Regions from separate parts of the Kitasatospora sp. NPDC001683 genome, predicted to be linked through region 2. Evidence: predicted binding sites of a transcription regulator. Region 2 holds the regulator's gene; the other holds the start of a gene.
The links. Region 2 encodes HspR, which represses chaperone genes until heat shock. Its sites were predicted from a motif close to TTGAGNNNNNNNNNCTCAA; they were not measured.
Positions count from the first base shown of each region.

Region 1 (8,986 bases), on a different contig from region 2:
GCGAGGCGCAGCGCGGGGCGCAGTTCGGCGGCGAGCGGGATGTCCTGCCAGCCGAGGTTGGCGGCCCGCTGGAGCACCCCGCTGGCGCCGACCAGCCCGGGCACCGCCAGGGTGAGCCCGGCGGGGCGCAGGCCGGACTCGGCGACGGCCGCGCGCACCAGCTGGGCGAGGTCGGCCAGCACGGCGGCGGGCTGGCGGCCGCGGTTGGCGCTCTCCCGGCGCCGCCAGGCGCGGACCTCGCCGCGCAGGTCGACCACGCAGACGCCGAGGTGCCGGACGCCGATCTCGGCGCCGAGGCCGCCGGGCCCGAGCGGGTTGAGTCCGAGCGCGGTGCCGGGGCGGCCGACCTTGCCGCTGGGGGCGGCGGGGCCCTCCTCGACGACCAGGCCGGCCGAGATCAGCTGTTCGGCGAGCGAGGAGACCGCGGCCCTGGTCAGCCCGGTCTCGGCGGCCACCTCGGCGCGCGAGCGGGGGCCGCTCGCGATCACGCCGAGCACCAGGGCCAGGTTGGCGCGGCGCATCCCCTGCTGGCTGGCGGGCCCGGTCCGGACGCCGTCCGGCTCCGCGCGCATGTCGCTCATGCGCCCCACCTCACTTCGTTCGGGAGGCACTTCGCACAACGCGCACCTCTCAATTGTGAGCTCGCTCCGCTCGCTCACCCCACCGTTTCGGGGCACCTCACGGACTTACGGGACATCCCGTGGCATCTCGGGTGCAGCGTAACCGGGTTCCGGCCCGGTCTGCGTCCGGGCGACGGGGCTGGTCGCGACCGGGCCGGTGAAGACCCAGCGCCGCATCGCCCAGTACCGGAACAGCATGGCGACGAAGGTGCCGAGGACCATCCCGCTGAGGAAGTCCGCGATCTCCTGCTGGAAGGCGGTGACGTACGGCTGGCGCAGCTCGAAGGCGTACCGGGAGAGCGCCAGCGGGATGTCGTTGACGCCGATCGCCACCGCGCTGACCAGGAAGAACAGCAGGGCCTCGGGGCGGCTCCCGTTCGTCCGGAAGGCCCAGCGGCGGTTGAGCACGTAGGAGACGGCGGTGGCGATCACCGTCGCCACCGTCAGCGCCACCACCGGTTTGTGCGCCAGCACGGTGAACTTGAGCTCGAGGTCGATCACCGTGGTGAGCACGAAGCAGCCGCTGCCGACCAGCAGGAACTTCACCAGCCGGCGGTGCCGGAGCAGGAGCGGTCGCAGCCGCGCCGGCACCCGGGCCAGGACGCGCTGCGTGGGGGACGGCATGTCCGCAGTCTGGCACGCGGAGCCGCCGTCCCCCCTTCGATCACCGTCAGGCCGCGGCGACCAGCACCCCGGCCGGCTCCAGGGCCAGCTCGAGCACCTCGCGGACGTCCGCCACCGGGTGGACGGTGAGCCGCTCCAGCACCTCGGCCGGGACGTCGTCCAGGTCGGCCTCGTTGCGCTTGGGGATGATCACCGTGCTGAGGCCGGCCCGGTCGGCGGCGAGCAGCTTCTGCTTCACCCCGCCGATCGGCAGCACCCGCCCGGTCAGCGACACCTCGCCGGTCATCGCCACGTCGGTGCGCACCTTGCGGCCGGAGAGCAGCGAGGCGAGCGCCGTGGTCATGGTGATGCCGGCGCTCGGCCCGTCCTTGGGGACGGCCCCGGCCGGGACGTGCAGGTGCACGCCGCGGTCGCGCAGCGAGGTGACCGGCAGCTCCAGCTCGGCGCCGCGCGAGCGCAGGTAGGAGAGCGCGATGTGCGCGGACTCCTTCATCACGTCGCCCAGCTGCCCGGTCAGGGTCAGCCCGGTGCCGCCGGTCTCGGCGTCGGCCAGCGAGGCCTCGATGTAGAGGACGTCGCCGCCGGCGCCGGTGACCGCGAGGCCGGTGGCCACGCCGGGGACGGCGGTGCGCCGTTCGGCGGGCTCCTGGGCGGACTCCGGCACGTGGTGCGGTCGGCCGATCAGGGCGCGCAGGTCCTCCGCGCCGACCGCGGCGGGCAGCTCGCGCTCGCCCAGCTCGGCCTGTGCGGCGATCTTGCGCAGCACCCGGGCGATCGAGCGCTCCAGGGTGCGCACGCCCGCCTCGCGGGTGTACTCCCCGGCGAGCCGGCGCAGTGCCGCCTCGTCCACGCTGACCTGCCCGTCGCCGAGGCCGGCCTTCTCCAGCTGGCGCGGGAGCAGGTGGTCGCGGGCGATGACGACCTTCTCGTCCTCGGTGTAGCCGTCGAGCCGGACCAGCTCCATCCGGTCGAGCAGCGGCTCGGGGATGGCCTCCAGCACGTTGGCGGTGGCGAGGAAGACGACGTCGGAGAGGTCGAGCTCGACCTCCAGGTAGTGGTCCCGGAAGGTGTGGTTCTGCGCCGGGTCCAGCACCTCCAGCAGGGCGGCGGCCGGGTCGCCCCGGTAGTCGGAGCCGACCTTGTCGATCTCGTCGAGCAGGACGACCGGGTTCATCGAGCCGGCTTCCTTGATCGCCCGCACCAGGCGGCCAGGCAGCGCGCCGACGTAGGTGCGCCGGTGGCCGCGGATCTCCGCCTCGTCCCGGACGCCGCCGAGCGCGACCCGGACGAACTTGCGGCCCATGGCGCGGGCCACCGACTCGCCGAGCGAGGTCTTGCCGACGCCGGGCGGGCCGACCAGCGCGAGCACCGCGCCCCCGCGGCGGCCGCCGACCAGGCCGAGCCCCTGGTCGGCCCGGCGCTTGCGGACGGCCAGGTACTCGACGATCCGCTCCTTCACGTCGGTGAGGCCGGCGTGGTCGGCGTCGAGCACGGCGCGGGCGCCGGCGATGTCGTAGGCGTCCTCGGTGCGCTCGTTCCAGGGCAGCTCCAGGACGGTGTCCAGCCAGGTGCGGATCCAGGAGCCCTCGGGCGACTGATCGGACGCGCGCTCCAGCTTGTCGACCTCCTTGAGCGCGGCCTCCCGCACCTTCTCCGGGAGGTCGGCGGCCTCGACCCGGGCGCGGTAGTCGCCCTCCTCGTCGGCCGGGTCGCCGTTCAGCTCGGCCAGCTCCTTGCGGACGGCCTCCAGCTGGCGGCGGAGCAGGAACTCCTTCTGCTGCTTGGCCACGCCCTCCTCGACGTCCTTGCGGATGGTGTCGTTGACCTCCTCCTCGGCGAGGTGGTCGCGCAGCAGGGTGAGCGCGTACTCCAGGCGGGCGACCTGGTCGGCCTCCAGCAGCACCTTGAGCTTCTGCTCGGCGGTGGCGAAGGGCGCGTAGCCGATGTTGTCGGCGAGCTCGCCGACGCCCTCGATCTGCGCGACCCGGTCGACGATCTGCCAGGCGCCGCGCTTGCGCAGCCACTGGGTGGACAGCGCCTTGTACTCCTTGACCAGCTCGGCGGCCCGCCCGGCCACCGGCATGCCGACCGAGGACTCCCGGAACGGCGTGGTCTCCACCCAGAGGGCGGCGCCGGGGCCGGTGGTGCCGACCCCGATCCGGACCCGGCGCACGGCGCGCACCAGCGCGGCGGGCTCGCCGTCGGCCAGCCGGCCGACCTGCTCCACGGTGGCCAGCGTGCCGGCCGCCGCGTACGAGCCGTCCACCCGCGGAACCAGCAGGACCTGGGGCTTGCCGGAGCCGGCGACCGCGGCGCGGGCGGCCTCGACCGCGGCGCGCACCTCGGTGTCCTTCAGGTCCAGCGGGACGACCATGCCCGGGAGGACGACCTCGTCGTCGAGCGGCAGCACGGGCAGGGTGAGCGGTGTGGACGTGGATGCCATGATCTCTCCCCAGTCAGTGAACTTGAGTCGACCTGACTAAGCCTCGGCGGGCGCAGGATGTTCCCGAGGCCTTGTTCGCTGCGAGCGAACGCGGCGTCACCGGAACGACCAGGGGGTGGCGCCGTCAAAAGAGCCGGGAAAGAACGGCCCAAGAGGGCCCCGGCGTCAGCGCGCGGCGGACGGACGGGCGCCGGCCCGCACCGTCGCGGCGGCCGGGGAGGCGGAGCCGACCGCCGGGGTCTGCGCCGCACGGGTGCGCGGCCGCGGCGGGCGCCGCTCGATCCGCCGCAGCCAGCGCGACAGCGCCACCCCGGTGAGCACCGCGGCCGGGTGCCCCACGGCCGTGACCAGGTCCTTCTCCGTGGCGATCTGCTCGGCGATCATCAGCCCGACGCCACCCAGCGCCAGCACCCGCCCGTGCCGGGGCAGCAGCCCGGCCACCGCGCCCAGGCAGGCGAGCACGCCGTAGCTGACCCCGATGTCCAGGGAGTCCATCGCCTCCGGCGCCATCCGCCCGGTCTCCACCGCGGTGATCACCACGCCCTGGGAGAGCAGCGTCGCCGCGACGTGCCCGATCGCGAACACCGCCGCCGCCCGGCCGGTGCCGACCCTGCGCTCCAGCGGCGCCAAGGTGACGGCGAAGCCCCACAGGTAGGGCATCCACACCTCCCCGGCCACCCAGAAACCGCTGAACAGGAGGGCCCGCAAGGGGTGCTGGAGCAGGTTGTGACCGTCCGAACTGGAGGCCTCCTGCAGGCGCTGGACGAGATCCGGATCGGCGAGCCCGGCAAAGGTCGTGGTGGCTCCCACCACGGCGAGGTACCCGAGCGTGAAGGGAGTGCGCCGGGGCGTCGGCACGCGTTCCAGCAGCCATTCCAGGACGCCGGCGCGCAGTCCGTACCGGAGCATTCCGTACGGCACCGCCGCGGGCGCGCTCCGGTCGGCCTCCCGCCGAAGTCCCGCCATGCCGCCTCCGTCCACGCCCGCCGTCACCGGTGCTCGCAGCTGCCCAACGTACCGGCGCGCGCGCCGGACTCCGCTCGGCGGGGCGTTGTCGTGGCCACGTTACGTCGAGGTTCTGAGAGGCAGCTGAGAAAAGCCCGTGAAGACCGTCGACGCGGGGACCCGCCGGATTCCCGGTATTGGTCCAGACCTTCTTCCTATTAACGCGTCAGTAGGGCCTCTGACCGGCAACTTGGCGTCAACTGGAGTGCATACGTACCGTTACGCAGAGAAAATTCGCCGGGTAAGGTACCGACCCGTGCCCACTCATGCGGTGGGTCCACGGGCGGACGGACAGCCGGCCCACGGGCCGGAAACGTCCGGTCCACCTGCCGGAAAGCATCCGCTGTCCGTACGCTGCGAAGTGCGTGGGAGAAGTGGACGGGAGACCATCCGTCCACCCGACTCCCGGGCGCGCGAACGGGACGGCGGACCCGGCACAGTCCACGACGGAACAAGACTACGAGCGGAGCCCCGCCATCCCCACAGGTGGCCGGCCCGCAGCCCTGGGGGCGGTGGCGTGACCGTGACAGAAATTCAGCAGGACAACCCCAACACCGGTGGCACGGTGAGCAGTCAGCGCAGAGTGCTGGTGGTGGAGGACGAGCCCACGATCGCCGAGTCGATCGCGGCCCGACTGGGCGCGGAGGGGTTCAAGGTCGCCGTGGCCCACGACGGCCCCGGCGCGGTGGACGGCTTCCACACCTGGCAGCCGGACCTGGTGGTCCTGGACATCATGCTGCCCGGCTTCGACGGGCTGGAGGTGTGCCGCCGGATCCAGGCCCAACGCCCGGTCCCGGTGCTCATGCTGACCGCCCGCGACGACGAGACGGACCTCCTGGTCGGCCTCGGCGTCGGTGCCGACGACTACATGACCAAGCCGTTCTCGATGCGCGAACTGGCCGCCCGGGTCAACGTGCTGCTGCGCCGCGTCGAGCGCGCCCAGCAGGCCGCCCGCACGCCCGCGCTCGGCAGCCTGCGCTTCGGCGAACTGGAGATCGACCACGTGCAGCGCCGGGTCCGGCTCGCCTCTGGCGACGTCCACCTGACGCCGACCGAGTTCGACCTGCTGGCCTGCCTGGCCGCCCAGCCGCGCGCGGTGCTCACCCGCGAGCAGCTGCTGGCCGAGGTGTGGGACTGGACCGACGCGTCCGGCACCCGCACCGTCGACAGCCACGTGAAGGCGCTGCGCCGCAAGATCGGCGCCAGCTGGATCCGCACCGTGCACGGCGTCGGATACGCACTGGAGGCCCCGCTCTCCTGACGGGAGTCTCGGGCGACGGGCCTCCGGGGGGCCCGTGTCCCGGCACCGCCGTGACACCACGCGGGGATCACAGGGACCACATGACCTTTCCACAGCAACGCAACGGGGACGCCGACGGCGCGCGCCCGCAGACGCTGGCCGCACGCGCGGCCAGACGGGTCTGGGCCGACATCCGCCCGCTCGACCCGGTCCGGTCGATCAAGGGCAAGCTCGCCCTGCTGGTGATCGTCTCCGTGTTCCTGGCCACCGGGATGGTGGTCGTGGCGATCCGGTCCGAGACCCAGATCCGGATCATCATGGTCTTCTCCATGATCGCCTCGCTGCTGTTCATGCAGTTCCTCGCGCACGGGCTGACCGCCCCGCTGCGCGAGATGACGGCCGCCGCCCGCGCGATGGCCTCCGGCGACTACAGCCGCCGGGTCGAGGTGAACTCGCGCGACGAGATCGGCGAGCTGGCGGCCGCCTTCAACGCCATGGCCGCCGACCTGCAGGCCGCCGACCAGCACCGCCGCGAGCTGGTCGCCAACGTCTCGCACGAGCTGCGCACGCCCATCGCCGCGCTGCGCGCCGTGCTGGAGAACGTGGTGGACGGCGTCGTGCAGCCCAATCCGGCGACGCTGGGGGCCGCGCTGGAGCAGACCGAGCGGCTCGGCCGCCTGGTCACCCACCTGCTGGACCTCTCCAAGATCGACGACGGCGTGGTCGACCTGGACGCCCGCCCCTTCGAGGTGCGGGAGTTCCTGGACGGCGTGCTGCGCGGGGTCACCGTGGACGGCGCGACGGCCGGCGGGGCGTTCTCCAGACGCGGCGACGTGCGGCTGGCCCTGGAGGTCAGCCCGGCCGGCCTGACCGCCGTGGCGGACCCGGAGCGGCTCCACCAGGTGGTCGCCAACCTGGTCGACAACGCCTGCAAGCACTCCCCGCCCGGCGGCACCGTCACGGTGCGCGCGAGACCGGACGGCGAGGACGGCGGCCTGCTGCTGGAGGTCCAGGACGAGGGTCCGGGCATCCCGCTGGCGGACCGCAGCCGGGTCTTCGAGCGGTTCAGCCGCAGCGGCACCGCGACCGCCTCCGGTCCCGGCGCCGACGGCGGCACCGGGCTGGGTCTGGCGATCGCCCGCTGGGCGGTGGACCTGCACGGCGGGCGGATCGCCGTCGCCGAGTCGCCGACCGGCTGCCGGATCGAGGTCCGGCTGCCCGGGCAGTGCTGAGCGGGCCGGGGCATTTGTCACAGATCCGACACAGACGCACACGAAGATCGTCGGCGAATCAGTTCGGATCTTTGTCCGTTTTTGCCCTGATTTGGGGGGCGGTCGGGCCCGATCGTTTCCCCTCAGACACGGCTTTCTAACGTACTTTTTCAGCCAATCTGCAGGTCAGGACTGTGATCTGGGCGACGCCTGGGGCCCGGGGACTGCGCGATCACTGGTCAGGGGCGTAGCCTTAATCCCCGCTGTCCAAACATCCCAAAAGGAAGCGGAAGAGGGCGGTTGCCGCCGTGTCGCCACAACCTGAAACCCCCAGCTCGGCAAGCTCCACTGGCTTTGGTCCCAATGAGTGGCTCGTCGATGAGATCTACCAGCAGTACCTCCAGGACCCGAACTCGGTCGACCGAGCCTGGTGGGACTTTTTCGCCGACTACAAGCCCGGTACCGAGGTGACCCCAGTGACCCAGGCCGCGACCCAGGCCGGCCCCACGCCGACCCCTGCCGCTGCCCCCGCGCCCGCCGCTGCCGCTCCGGCCGCACCCGCGCCCGCCGCCGCCGCTCCGGCCGCTCCGGCCGCACCGGCCCCGGCTGCCGCCCCGCTCGCCGCCGCGCCCGCCGCGCCCCCGGCCCCCAAGGCCGCCGCCGCCCCGGCTCCCGCCGCCGCCCCGGCCGGCCCCGAGCTGGTCCAGCTGCGCGGCCCGGCCAAGGCCGTCGCCAGCAACATGGACGCCTCGCTGGAGGTGCCGACCGCGACCTCGGTCCGCGCCGTCCCGGCGAAGCTGTTGATCGACAACCGCATCGTCATCAACAACCACCTGCAGCGCGCCCGCGGCGGCAAGGTCTCCTTCACCCACCTGATCGGTTACGCCCTGGTCCAGGCCATCAAGGCCGCCCCGGGCATGAACCACAGCTACAAGGTGGAGGACGGCAAGGCCTTCCTGGTCAAGCCGGAGCACGTCAACCTCGGTCTGGCGATCGACCTGGTCAAGCCGAACGGCGACCGCCAGCTGGTCGTCGCGGCCATCAAGAAGGCCGAGACCCTCGACTTCTTCGGCTTCTGGCAGGCCTACGAGGACATCGTCCGCCGGGCCCGCGCCAACAAGCTGACCATGGACGACTTCACCGGCGTCACGGTCTCGCTGACCAACCCCGGCGGCATCGGCACCGTGCACTCCGTGCCGCGCCTGATGCAGAACCAGGGCACCATCGTCGGCGTCGGCGCCATGGAGTACCCGGCCGAGTTCCAGGGCTCCGCCCCGGAGACCCTGTCCCGCCTGGGCGTCTCCAAGATCATGACGCTCACCTCGACCTACGACCACCGCGTCATCCAGGGCGCGGCGTCCGGCGAGTTCCTGCGCGAGATCCACCGCCTGCTGCTCGGCGAGAACGGCTTCTACGACGAGATCTTCGAGTCGCTGCGGATCCCGTACGAGCCGGTCCGCTGGGCCACCGACGTCGCCACCACCCACGACGACGAGGTCAACAAGACCGCCCGCGTCATGGAGCTGATCCACTCCTACCGGGTCCGCGGCCACCTCATGGCCGACACCGACCCGCTGGAGTACAAGCAGCGCAAGCACCCCGACCTGGACGTCACCACCCACGGCCTCACCCTGTGGGACCTGGAGCGCGAGTTCGCGGTCGGCGGCTTCGGCGGCCAGAAGATGATGAAGCTCCGCGACATCCTCGGCCTGCTGCGCAACACCTACTGCCGCACCGTCGGCATCGAGTACATGCACATCCAGGACCCGAAGCAGCGCAAGTGGCTGCAGGAGCGCCTGGAGAAGCCGTACGCGAAGCCCGAGCGCGAGGAGCAGCTGCGGAT
Region 1 covers NZ_JBSFGK010000011.1:6,931-15,916, reverse strand. The annotation lists gene ACWCYO_RS08540 (ROK family transcriptional regulator) at 1-581, opposite strand, end outside; gene ACWCYO_RS08535 (GtrA family protein) at 687-1,244, opposite strand; gene lon (endopeptidase La) at 1,291-3,687, opposite strand; gene ACWCYO_RS08525 (rhomboid-like protein) at 3,853-4,653, opposite strand; gene ACWCYO_RS08520 (response regulator transcription factor) at 5,216-5,953, shown strand; gene ACWCYO_RS08515 (sensor histidine kinase) at 6,034-7,164, shown strand; gene ACWCYO_RS08510 (multifunctional oxoglutarate decarboxylase/oxoglutarate dehydrogenase thiamine pyrophosphate-binding subunit/dihydrolipoyllysine-residue succinyltransferase subunit) at 7,452-8,986, shown strand, end outside.
Region 1: a site for HspR is predicted at 3,710-3,728, ahead of lon (endopeptidase La). Genes of this name have one in related genera too.

Region 2 (8,986 bases):
ACCCGTCCGGAACGGGTCGACCGGCTCGCGGCCGGTCCGGCGCCTACTGTATTTCCTTCCGAACGGATGCCCGTCCGGCGGCCGTGCGATTGACGTCACTCGCCGTCCGCCCGCCGTACCGCCGGCCGTCGCCCGGGGCACCGAAAAGCCCGGCCCGGCGGGCGCGTTGGCGGCGTCCACCGGGCCGGGCTGTTGTAGCAGAACTGTCGAACAGCGGTCGCCGTCAGGCGTCCACGGTCACGGCGGTCGCCGTCAGGCGTCCACCGTCGCGGGCTCCTCCTCGGCCTCGGCCGGCGGGGTCGCCTTCACCGAGTCGAGCAGCAGCTGGGCCACGTCGACCACCTTCAGGTGCTCCTTGGCCGCGCCCTCGTTCTTCTTGCCGTTGACCGAGTCGGAGAGCATCACCAGGCAGAACGGGCAGGCGGTGGAGACGATGTCCGGGTCGAGCGACAGCGCCTCGTCCACCCGCTCGGTGTTGATCCGCTTGCCGATGCGCTCCTCCATCCACATCCGGGCGCCGCCGGCGCCGCAGCAGAAGCCGCGCTCCTTGTGGCGGTGCATCTCCTGCTGGCGCAGACCGGGGACCTTGTCCATGATCTCGCGCGGCGGGCTGTAGACCTTGTTGTGGCGGCCCAGGTAGCAGGGGTCGTGGTAGGTGATCAGGCCCTCGACCGGGTTGACCGGGACGAGCTTGCCCTCGTCGATCAGGTGCTGCAGCAGCTGGGTGTGGTGGATCACCTCGAAGTGACCGCCGAGCTGCGGGTACTCGTTGGCGATGGTGTTGAAGCAGTGCGGGCAGGTGGCCACGATCCGCTTGGTCGGGGCGTCCTCGAGCGCGGCGTTCAGGGTCTCGACGTTCTGCGCACCGAGCATCTGGAAGAGGAACTCGTTGCCCAGGCGGCGCGGGGAGTCACCGGTGCAGGTCTCCTCCTTGCCGAGGATGGCGAACTTGACGCCCGCGGTGTGCAGCAGCTCGGCGAAGGCCTTGGTGGTCTTCTTGGCGCGGTCCTCCAGGGCACCGGCGCAGCCGACCCAGTAGAGGTACTCGACCTCGGCGGGGTCGATGTCCTCGCCGATCACCGGCACCTCGATGCCGGTCTCCTTCTTGAGCTCCTTGACCCAGTCCAGGCGTGCCTTGGTGGCCATGCCCCACGGGTTGCCCTTGTTCTCCAGGTTCTTGAGCATCGTCCCGGCCTCGGTCGGGAAGTTGCTCTCGATCATCACCTGGTAGCGGCGCATGTCGACGATGTGGTCGACGTGCTCGATGTCCACCGGGCACTGCTCGACGCAGGCGCCGCAGGTGGTGCAGGACCACAGCACGTCCGGGTCGATGACGCCGTTCTCCTCGGCGGTGCCGATCAGCGGGCGCTCGGCCTCGGCCAGCGCGGCCGCCGGGACGTCCACGAGCTGCTCGGCGGTGGCCTTCTCGGTGCCCTCCATGTCCTTGCCGCCGCCGGCCAGCAGGTAGGGCGCCTTGCCGAAGGCGTGGTCCCGCAGGCTCATGATCAGCAGCTTGGGCGAGAGCGGCTTGCCGGTGTTCCAGGCCGGGCACTGCGACTGGCAGCGGCCGCACTCGGTGCAGGTGGAGAAGTCGAGGATGCCCTTCCAGGAGAAGTGCTCGACCTGGGAGACGCCGAAGACGGCGTCGTCGGCCGGGTCCTCGAAGTCGATCGGCGCACCGCCGGAGGTCATCGGCTGCAGCGCGCCGAGCGCCACGGCGCCGTCGGCGTTGCGCTTGAACCAGATGTTCGGGAAGCCAAGGAAGCGGTGCCAGGCCACACCCATGTCGGTGTTCAGCGAGACCGTGATCATCCAGATGAAGGAGACCGAGATCTTGATCGTCGCGACCACCCAGAGCAGGTTGTGCAGGGTGCCGACGCTCAGCCCGGAGAACAGCTTCACCAGCGGGTACGAGACCACGTACGCGGCCGAGTAGTGGTCGGCGCCCAGCTGGGCGCCCTCCAGGCCGCGCAGGGTCAGGATGGCCGCGCCGATGATGAAGATGACCGCTTCGATGAAGTACGCGAAGCCCATGTTGGAGCCCGCGAAGCGGGACTTGCGGCCCGACTTGTTCGGCAGGCTCAGCTGCCGGATCACGATCAGCACCGCGATGCCGAGGAAGGTCACCAGGCCGAGCAGCTCCTGGAACACCAGGTACGGCGTCCAGTCACCGATGAGCGGGACCTCGTAGTCCGGATCGAAGAGCTGCCCGAACGCGCCGACCAGGGTGAGGATCAGCGCGTAGAAGCCGACGGCCACGCACCAGTGGGCGATGCCGACGACGCCCCACTTGTTCATCCGGGTGTGGCCGAGGAACTCCCGGATCAGGGTCACGGTGCGGGCGACCGGGTCGTTGATCCGTGCGCCCTTCGGGACGGACTGGCCGAGCCGGATGAACCGGTAGATCTGTGCGATGGCACGAGCGAACAGCGCCACGCCGACCACGGTCGTCGTCAGTGAGATGAGGATCGCTGCTAGCTGCATCCGGCTTCTCCGTACTCCAGCGGCGGTGAGGATAGAGGTCGGTCAAGTGTACTCGTGGGTAACTTAACCACCCACCGGGCGGACACTATCGCCCACTAGCACCGATTCAGAAGCTGCTCAAGGTATGGCGGCAGTCACGTGAGACCACACTCGCTCATTCGGGTCAAAAACGGAACGAAGAGGACGAGGGAGGCAAGGAAGACGACCAGAAGGCGAACAGTAGGTGAGCAGCCGCAGCAAAGTTGAGTCGACAGGACTCATGGCTGTTGACTCGTTCGTGCCCCTCGTGCATCCTTGAGCCTGTAAAGCTCAACTCTTCCGTGGAGGTATCTACGATGGCACGCGCGGTCGGCATCGACCTCGGCACGACGAACTCGGTCGTCAGCGTTCTGGAGGGTGGCGAGCCCACCGTCATCACGAACGCCGAGGGCGCGCGGACCACGCCGTCCGTCGTCGCTTTCGCCAAGAACGGCGAGGTCCTGGTCGGCGAGGTGGCCAAGCGCCAGGCGGTCACCAACGTCGACCGCACCATCCGCTCGGTCAAGCGCCACATGGGCACCGGGTGGAAGATCAACATCGACGGCAAGGACTTCACGCCGCAGCAGATCTCGGCCTTCGTGCTGCAGAAGCTGAAGCGCGACGCCGAGGCGTACCTGGGCGAGACCGTCACCGACGCCGTCATCACCGTCCCGGCGTACTTCAACGACTCGGAGCGCCAGGCCACCAAGGAGGCCGGCGAGATCGCGGGCCTGAACGTCCTGCGCATCGTCAACGAGCCGACCGCGGCCGCCCTCGCGTACGGCCTGGACAAGGACGACCAGACCATCCTGGTCTTCGACCTCGGCGGCGGCACCTTCGACGTCTCCCTGCTGGAGATCGGCGACGGGGTCGTCGAGGTGAAGGCCACCAACGGTGACAACCACCTCGGTGGCGACGACTGGGACCAGCGCGTCGTCGACCACCTGGTCAAGGTCTTCCAGGCCGGCCACGGCGTCGACCTGTCCAAGGACAAGATGGCCCTGCAGCGTCTGCGCGAGGCCGCCGAGAAGGCCAAGATCGAGCTGTCCTCGTCCTCCGAGACCTCGATCAACCTGCCGTACATCACGGCCTCCGCCGAGGGCCCGCTGCACCTGGACGAGAAGCTCACCCGCGCCCAGTTCCAGCAGCTGACGGCCGACCTGCTCGAGCGCTGCAAGGTCCCGTTCCACAACGTGATCAAGGACGCCGGCATCTCGCTCTCCGAGATCGACCACGTCGTCCTGGTCGGCGGCTCGACCCGCATGCCGGCCGTCGCCGAGCTCGTCAAGGAGCTGACCGGCGGCAAGGACGCCAACAAGGGCGTCAACCCGGACGAGGTCGTCGCCATCGGCGCCTCGCTCCAGGCCGGTGTCCTCAAGGGCGAGGTCAAGGACGTCCTGCTGCTCGACGTCACCCCGCTGTCCCTCGGCATCGAGACCAAGGGCGGCATCATGACCAAGCTGATCGAGCGCAACACCACGATCCCGACCAAGCGCTCCGAGATCTTCACGACGGCCGAGGACAACCAGCCGTCCGTCCAGATCCAGGTGTACCAGGGCGAGCGCGAGATCGCCGCGTACAACAAGAAGCTCGGGATGTTCGAGCTGACCGGCCTGCCGCCGGCGCCGCGCGGCCTGCCGCAGATCGAGGTCACCTTCGACATCGACGCCAACGGCATCATGCACGTCGCCGCCAAGGACCTCGGCACCGGCAAGGAGCAGAAGATGACCGTCACCGGCGGCTCCTCGCTGCCGAAGGACGAGGTCGACCGCATGCGCCGCGAGGCCGAGCAGTACGCCGAGGACGACCACAAGCGCCGCGAGGCCGTCGAGACCCGCAACTCCGCCGAGCAGCTCGTCTACTCGACCGAGAAGTTCATCGCCGACAACGCCGACAAGCTCCCGGCCGACGTCAAGACCGAGGTCGAGACCGCCATCGGCGAGCTCAAGGACGCCCTGAAGGGCGAGGACATCGCGAAGATCCGCGAGGCCTCGGAGAAGGTCTCCACCACCGCCCAGAAGCTCGGCCAGGCGCTCTACGCCAACGCCGACGCCGCCGGTGCGGCCGGCGCGGCCGGTGCCGGTGAGGCCGGCCACGCCAAGGAGGACGACGTCGTCGACGCCGAGATCGTGGACGACGAGAAGCCCAAGGGCGGTGCGTCGGCATGACGGACAAGCCGCAGGGCGGCAAGCCCGGCGACGACTCCGCCGCCGAGGAGGCCGCCCAGGTGAATGGCACCGGCAAGGCTGCCGAGGAGGCAGCTGCGGGCGAGGGCTCCGAGGAGCTCGCCACGGCCAAGCGCGAGCTGGCCGAACGCACCGCGGACCTGCAGCGCCTGCAGGCCGAGTACCAGAACTACCGCAAGCGGGTCGAGCGCGACCGGCTGACCGTCCGCGAGATCGCGGTCTCCAACATCCTGGAGTCCCTGATCCCGGTCCTGGACGACATCGGCCGCGCCCGCGAGCACGGCGAGGTGACGGGCGGCTTCAAGTCCGTCGCCGAGTCCCTGGAGACGGTCGTCGCCAAGCTGGGCCTGCAGCAGTTCGGCAAGGAGGGCGAGCCCTTCGACCCGACGCAGCACGAGGCGCTGATGCACAGCTACTCCTCGGACGTCACCGAGGACACCTGCGTGCAGATCCTCCAGCCCGGCTACCGCATCGGCGAGCGGATCATCCGCCCGGCGATGGTGGCCGTGGCCGAGCCCCAGCCGGGCACCCAGACGACGTCCGGCCCGGACGCCGAGGCCAAGCCCGCCGACGCGGACAAGTCCGACGGTGGCTCGGACAGCTGACAACCTGTGACAGCTGACAACCAGTGCGCTGCGGAGTCGCCTGCCGGCCAGTACGGCGGCCGACTCCGCAGCGCGCTGTCAACGGCTCTTCTTTCGGGGGCTGTTGACAGCGCAGTGACGATGGACATCGGGAGGTGGCGGAAGCCGTGAGCGAGCGCAGCGAGCGAACCATCAAGGGGTGCGTGTCCCGCTCAGCGGCTGCCGAGCGCAGCGAGGTGGACGCATGAGTGGCAAGGACTACGTGGAGAAGGACTACTACAAGGTCCTCGGCGTGCCCAAGGACGCCACCGCCACCGAGATCAAGAAGACCTACCGCAAGCTGGCGCGCGAGTTCCACCCCGACGCGAACAAGGGCGACGCCAAGGCCGAGGAGCGCTTCAAGGACATCTCCGAGGCGTACGACGTCCTCTCCGACGAAAAGCGCCGCAAGGAGTACGACGAGGCCCGCAGCCTCTTCGCCAACGGCGGCTTCCGCACCGGCGGCCCCGGCACCGGCAGCTACAGCTTCGACTTCGGCGACCTCTTCAGCGGCAGCCAGGGCGGCGGTGGCGGCGGACTCGGTGACGTCTTCGGCGGGCTCTTCAACCGCGGCGGCACCCGGCAGGCCCAGCCCCGGCGCGGCGCCGACGTCGAGACCGAGGTGACGCTCTCCTTCGAGGAGGCGGTGGACGGCGCCACCGTCCCGCTGCGGATGACCAGCCAGGCCCCCTGCCGCGTCTGCAACGGCACCGGCGCCAAGTCCGGCACCACGCCCCGGGTCTGCCCCACCTGTGTCGGCGCCGGCACCGTCAGCCGCGGCCAGGGCGCCTTCGCGCTCTCCGAGCCCTGCAAGGACTGCCGCGGCCGGGGCATGATCGTCGACGACCCGTGCCCCGACTGCCACGGCAGCGGCCGGGCCAGCTCCGCCCGCACCATGCAGGTCCGCATCCCGGCCGGGGTCCAGGCCGACCAGCGGATCCGGCTCAAGGGCAAGGGCGCCCAGGGCGAACGCGGCGGCCAGCCCGGCGACCTCTACGTCACCGTGCACGTCGACCCGCACCCGGTGTTCGGGCGCAAGGGCGACAACCTCACCGTCACCGTCCCGGTCACCTTCCCCGAGGCGACCCTCGGCGCCACCATCGAGGTGCCCACGCTCAACGGCCCCGCCGTCAAGCTCAAGCTGCCCCCGGGCAGCGCCAACGGCCTCACCATGCGCGCCCGCGGCAAGGGCGCCACCCGCAAGGACGGCACCCGCGGCGACCTCCTCGTCACCGTCGAGGTCGTGGTGCCGCAGCACGTCACCGGCGACGCGCTGAACGCCCTCGAGCAGTACCGCGAGGCCACCGCCTCCGACGACCCGCGAGCCGCCCTCTTCCGGGCGGCGAAGGGAGCGTGACGACCAGATGTCCCCGAACCCGATGAACCCGACCAGCCCGATGGACGCCGGCGGCCCGATCGGCCCCGGGCTCGGCGAGGGCCTGCCCGGCAACGGCCCCCGCCGCACCCGGCGCACCACCGCGGCCCCGCCGCAGTACGTGCTCACCGAGGACACCCCGGTGTACGTCATCTCCGTCGCCGCCGAACTCTCCGGCCTGCACCCGCAGACCCTGCGCCAGTACGACCGCCTCGGCCTGGTCTGCCCCGACCGCACCGCCGGCCGCGGCCGCCGCTACTCCGCCCGCGACATCCAGCAACTGCGCGAGGTCCAGCGGCTCTCCCAGGACGAGGGCATCAACCTGGCGGGCATCAAGCGGATCATCGAGCTGGAGAACCAGGTCACCGCCCTCCAGGCCCGCATCACCGAACTGGCCGACTCCCTCGAAGGCGCCGCCACCGCCCTCCAGCAGCGCGAGGCCGCCGTCCACGCCTCCTACCGCCGCGACCTCGTCCCGTACCAGCCCCCCACCCCACAGTCCAGCGCCCTCGTCGTCTGGCGCCCCAAGCGCTGACCCGGGGGACTGCTCACCTCCCCAGCCGCCGGTTCCCTCCTGTTCGGGGGGTGCCGGCGGCTGGGGTGTTGGTGAGAGAGTGCGGTCGCATTCCCTCTCCAGAGGGCTCGCCGGATCTGGCATGCTGACACTCGATTCGGCGTCAGCGCTGGCCGGGCCCAGATATCACCGTAACGGCAAGGAGTCGCGGATGAGTGAACGAGAGCAGCCGCTTTCCGCTGGCTTGACCGTCCTCTCGGCAGCAGCAAGAGCGCTATATCTGGCCGTCATCCGGGGAGATGGTCAACTGCCATTGGACTCAAATGCCGATCAGAATGATTCTGCACGGGATGAGCTGGTAAGGATTGGCCTTCTCGTGCCCGACAGCGACGATCCGACAATCTTCGTAGCCACAGACCCTACACAGCTCTCGGCAAGCCTCAGCCATTCGTGGCAGCGTCAGGCACTGGAGCTCCTGTCACGCGCCATATCTCTCCCCTCCGAACTGCAGGAACTCACTCGGGAATTCCACACCCCGAAGCAGTCCGGAGGGTCGATCGAGTATGTGCAAGGAAAGGCTCTTATCCGCCAGCGGCTCGAGCAGTTCAGGGAATCCGGACTGGAGGAGGCCCTGGCGCTTCAACCCGGCGGGCCCCGGCAGCCGGACCTTCTCGCCGGGATGATCAAGCAAGATCTAGAAACGCTCCGCAGTGGCACCCAGATGCGGACGATCTACCATGCCAGCACTCGCTACCACCAGCCGACCAGGGACTACGTGGCTACCCTCGCCAAGGCTGGCGGCCAGTATCGAACCCTTGATGAGCCCTACACGCGGCTCATAGTGATGAACCGGCGGGTAGCTGTCATTCCGATCGGCGATGACATGAGTCTCGCGGCGTTCATATATGACCCTGCAGTCGTCAATTACCTCGCCGAAGAGGTATTCGAGCGATGCTGGAGTCGGGCACTGGAGTTCGAGGGTGACCGAACGGTGCCGCAGCAGGTGGTTTCCCGCCTGCGCCAAACGATCATTGACCAGATGCTCGAGGGCACCAATCACCGGGTCATCGCGCGACGCCTGGGAATCAGCGAGCGAACACTGGCGCGGCATATAGCCGAAATGCGAGACGACTACAAAGTGGACTCGCTATTCCAGCTCGGATACGTTCTCGGCCGAAAAGCGCAGGGGCCTTCCGACTGACCATCCGCCCACTTTGCGCAAATGGCAAGTACTTCAAGGGGCTTGGCGTGCGCCTGGACACTCACATGGCGTGTTCACTGCCAGGAGATGTCGTCCGCGACAGTCACCGCAGCCTTGACGGCAATCGTGTCGTGCGAGTCAGCAGCATTCGCGAGAGAGACCACGCCAAGCACAGCGGCCGCAGCGGCCAACGGAAGCACAAACTTGCGGACAAAACGGCGCATGCCGGTCACGCCCCCACTCTCTCGAGATTCGCCACTAGAAGCATCTAGCAGGATAACGACACACATAGTGCCGCACGAGGGGGAGGCTGTCACCTGCCCAAGGCTGCGAAGTGTGCGTCATCTCCCTGCCAGGCATACAGATGACACAGGCCAACCCTGGACGCGACGCCGCCCCGCGATGGACGATCAGTTCGCTCCCGATGGTCCGGGCAGGACACCACATCTTGCCAATGTACCGTCAAAAACCGAGCGGTTTCACCAGCAGCACCACCACCCATAGAGCAGCCAACAACCAACGCATCGCCGACGCTCACTCCCCTGGTCGGCCTTCCCCCGGAGTCGACATGACCGAGCCCTACCT
Region 2 covers NZ_JBSFGK010000001.1:6,277-15,262, forward strand. The annotation lists gene ACWCYO_RS00045 ((Fe-S)-binding protein) at 253-2,484, opposite strand; gene dnaK (molecular chaperone DnaK) at 2,820-4,670, shown strand; gene grpE (nucleotide exchange factor GrpE) at 4,667-5,293, shown strand; gene dnaJ (molecular chaperone DnaJ) at 5,517-6,668, shown strand; gene ACWCYO_RS00065 (heat shock protein transcriptional repressor HspR) at 6,676-7,221, shown strand; gene ACWCYO_RS00070 (helix-turn-helix domain-containing protein) at 7,412-8,401, shown strand; gene ACWCYO_RS00075 (hypothetical protein) at 8,476-8,634, opposite strand; gene ACWCYO_RS00080 (hypothetical protein) at 8,970-8,986, shown strand, end outside.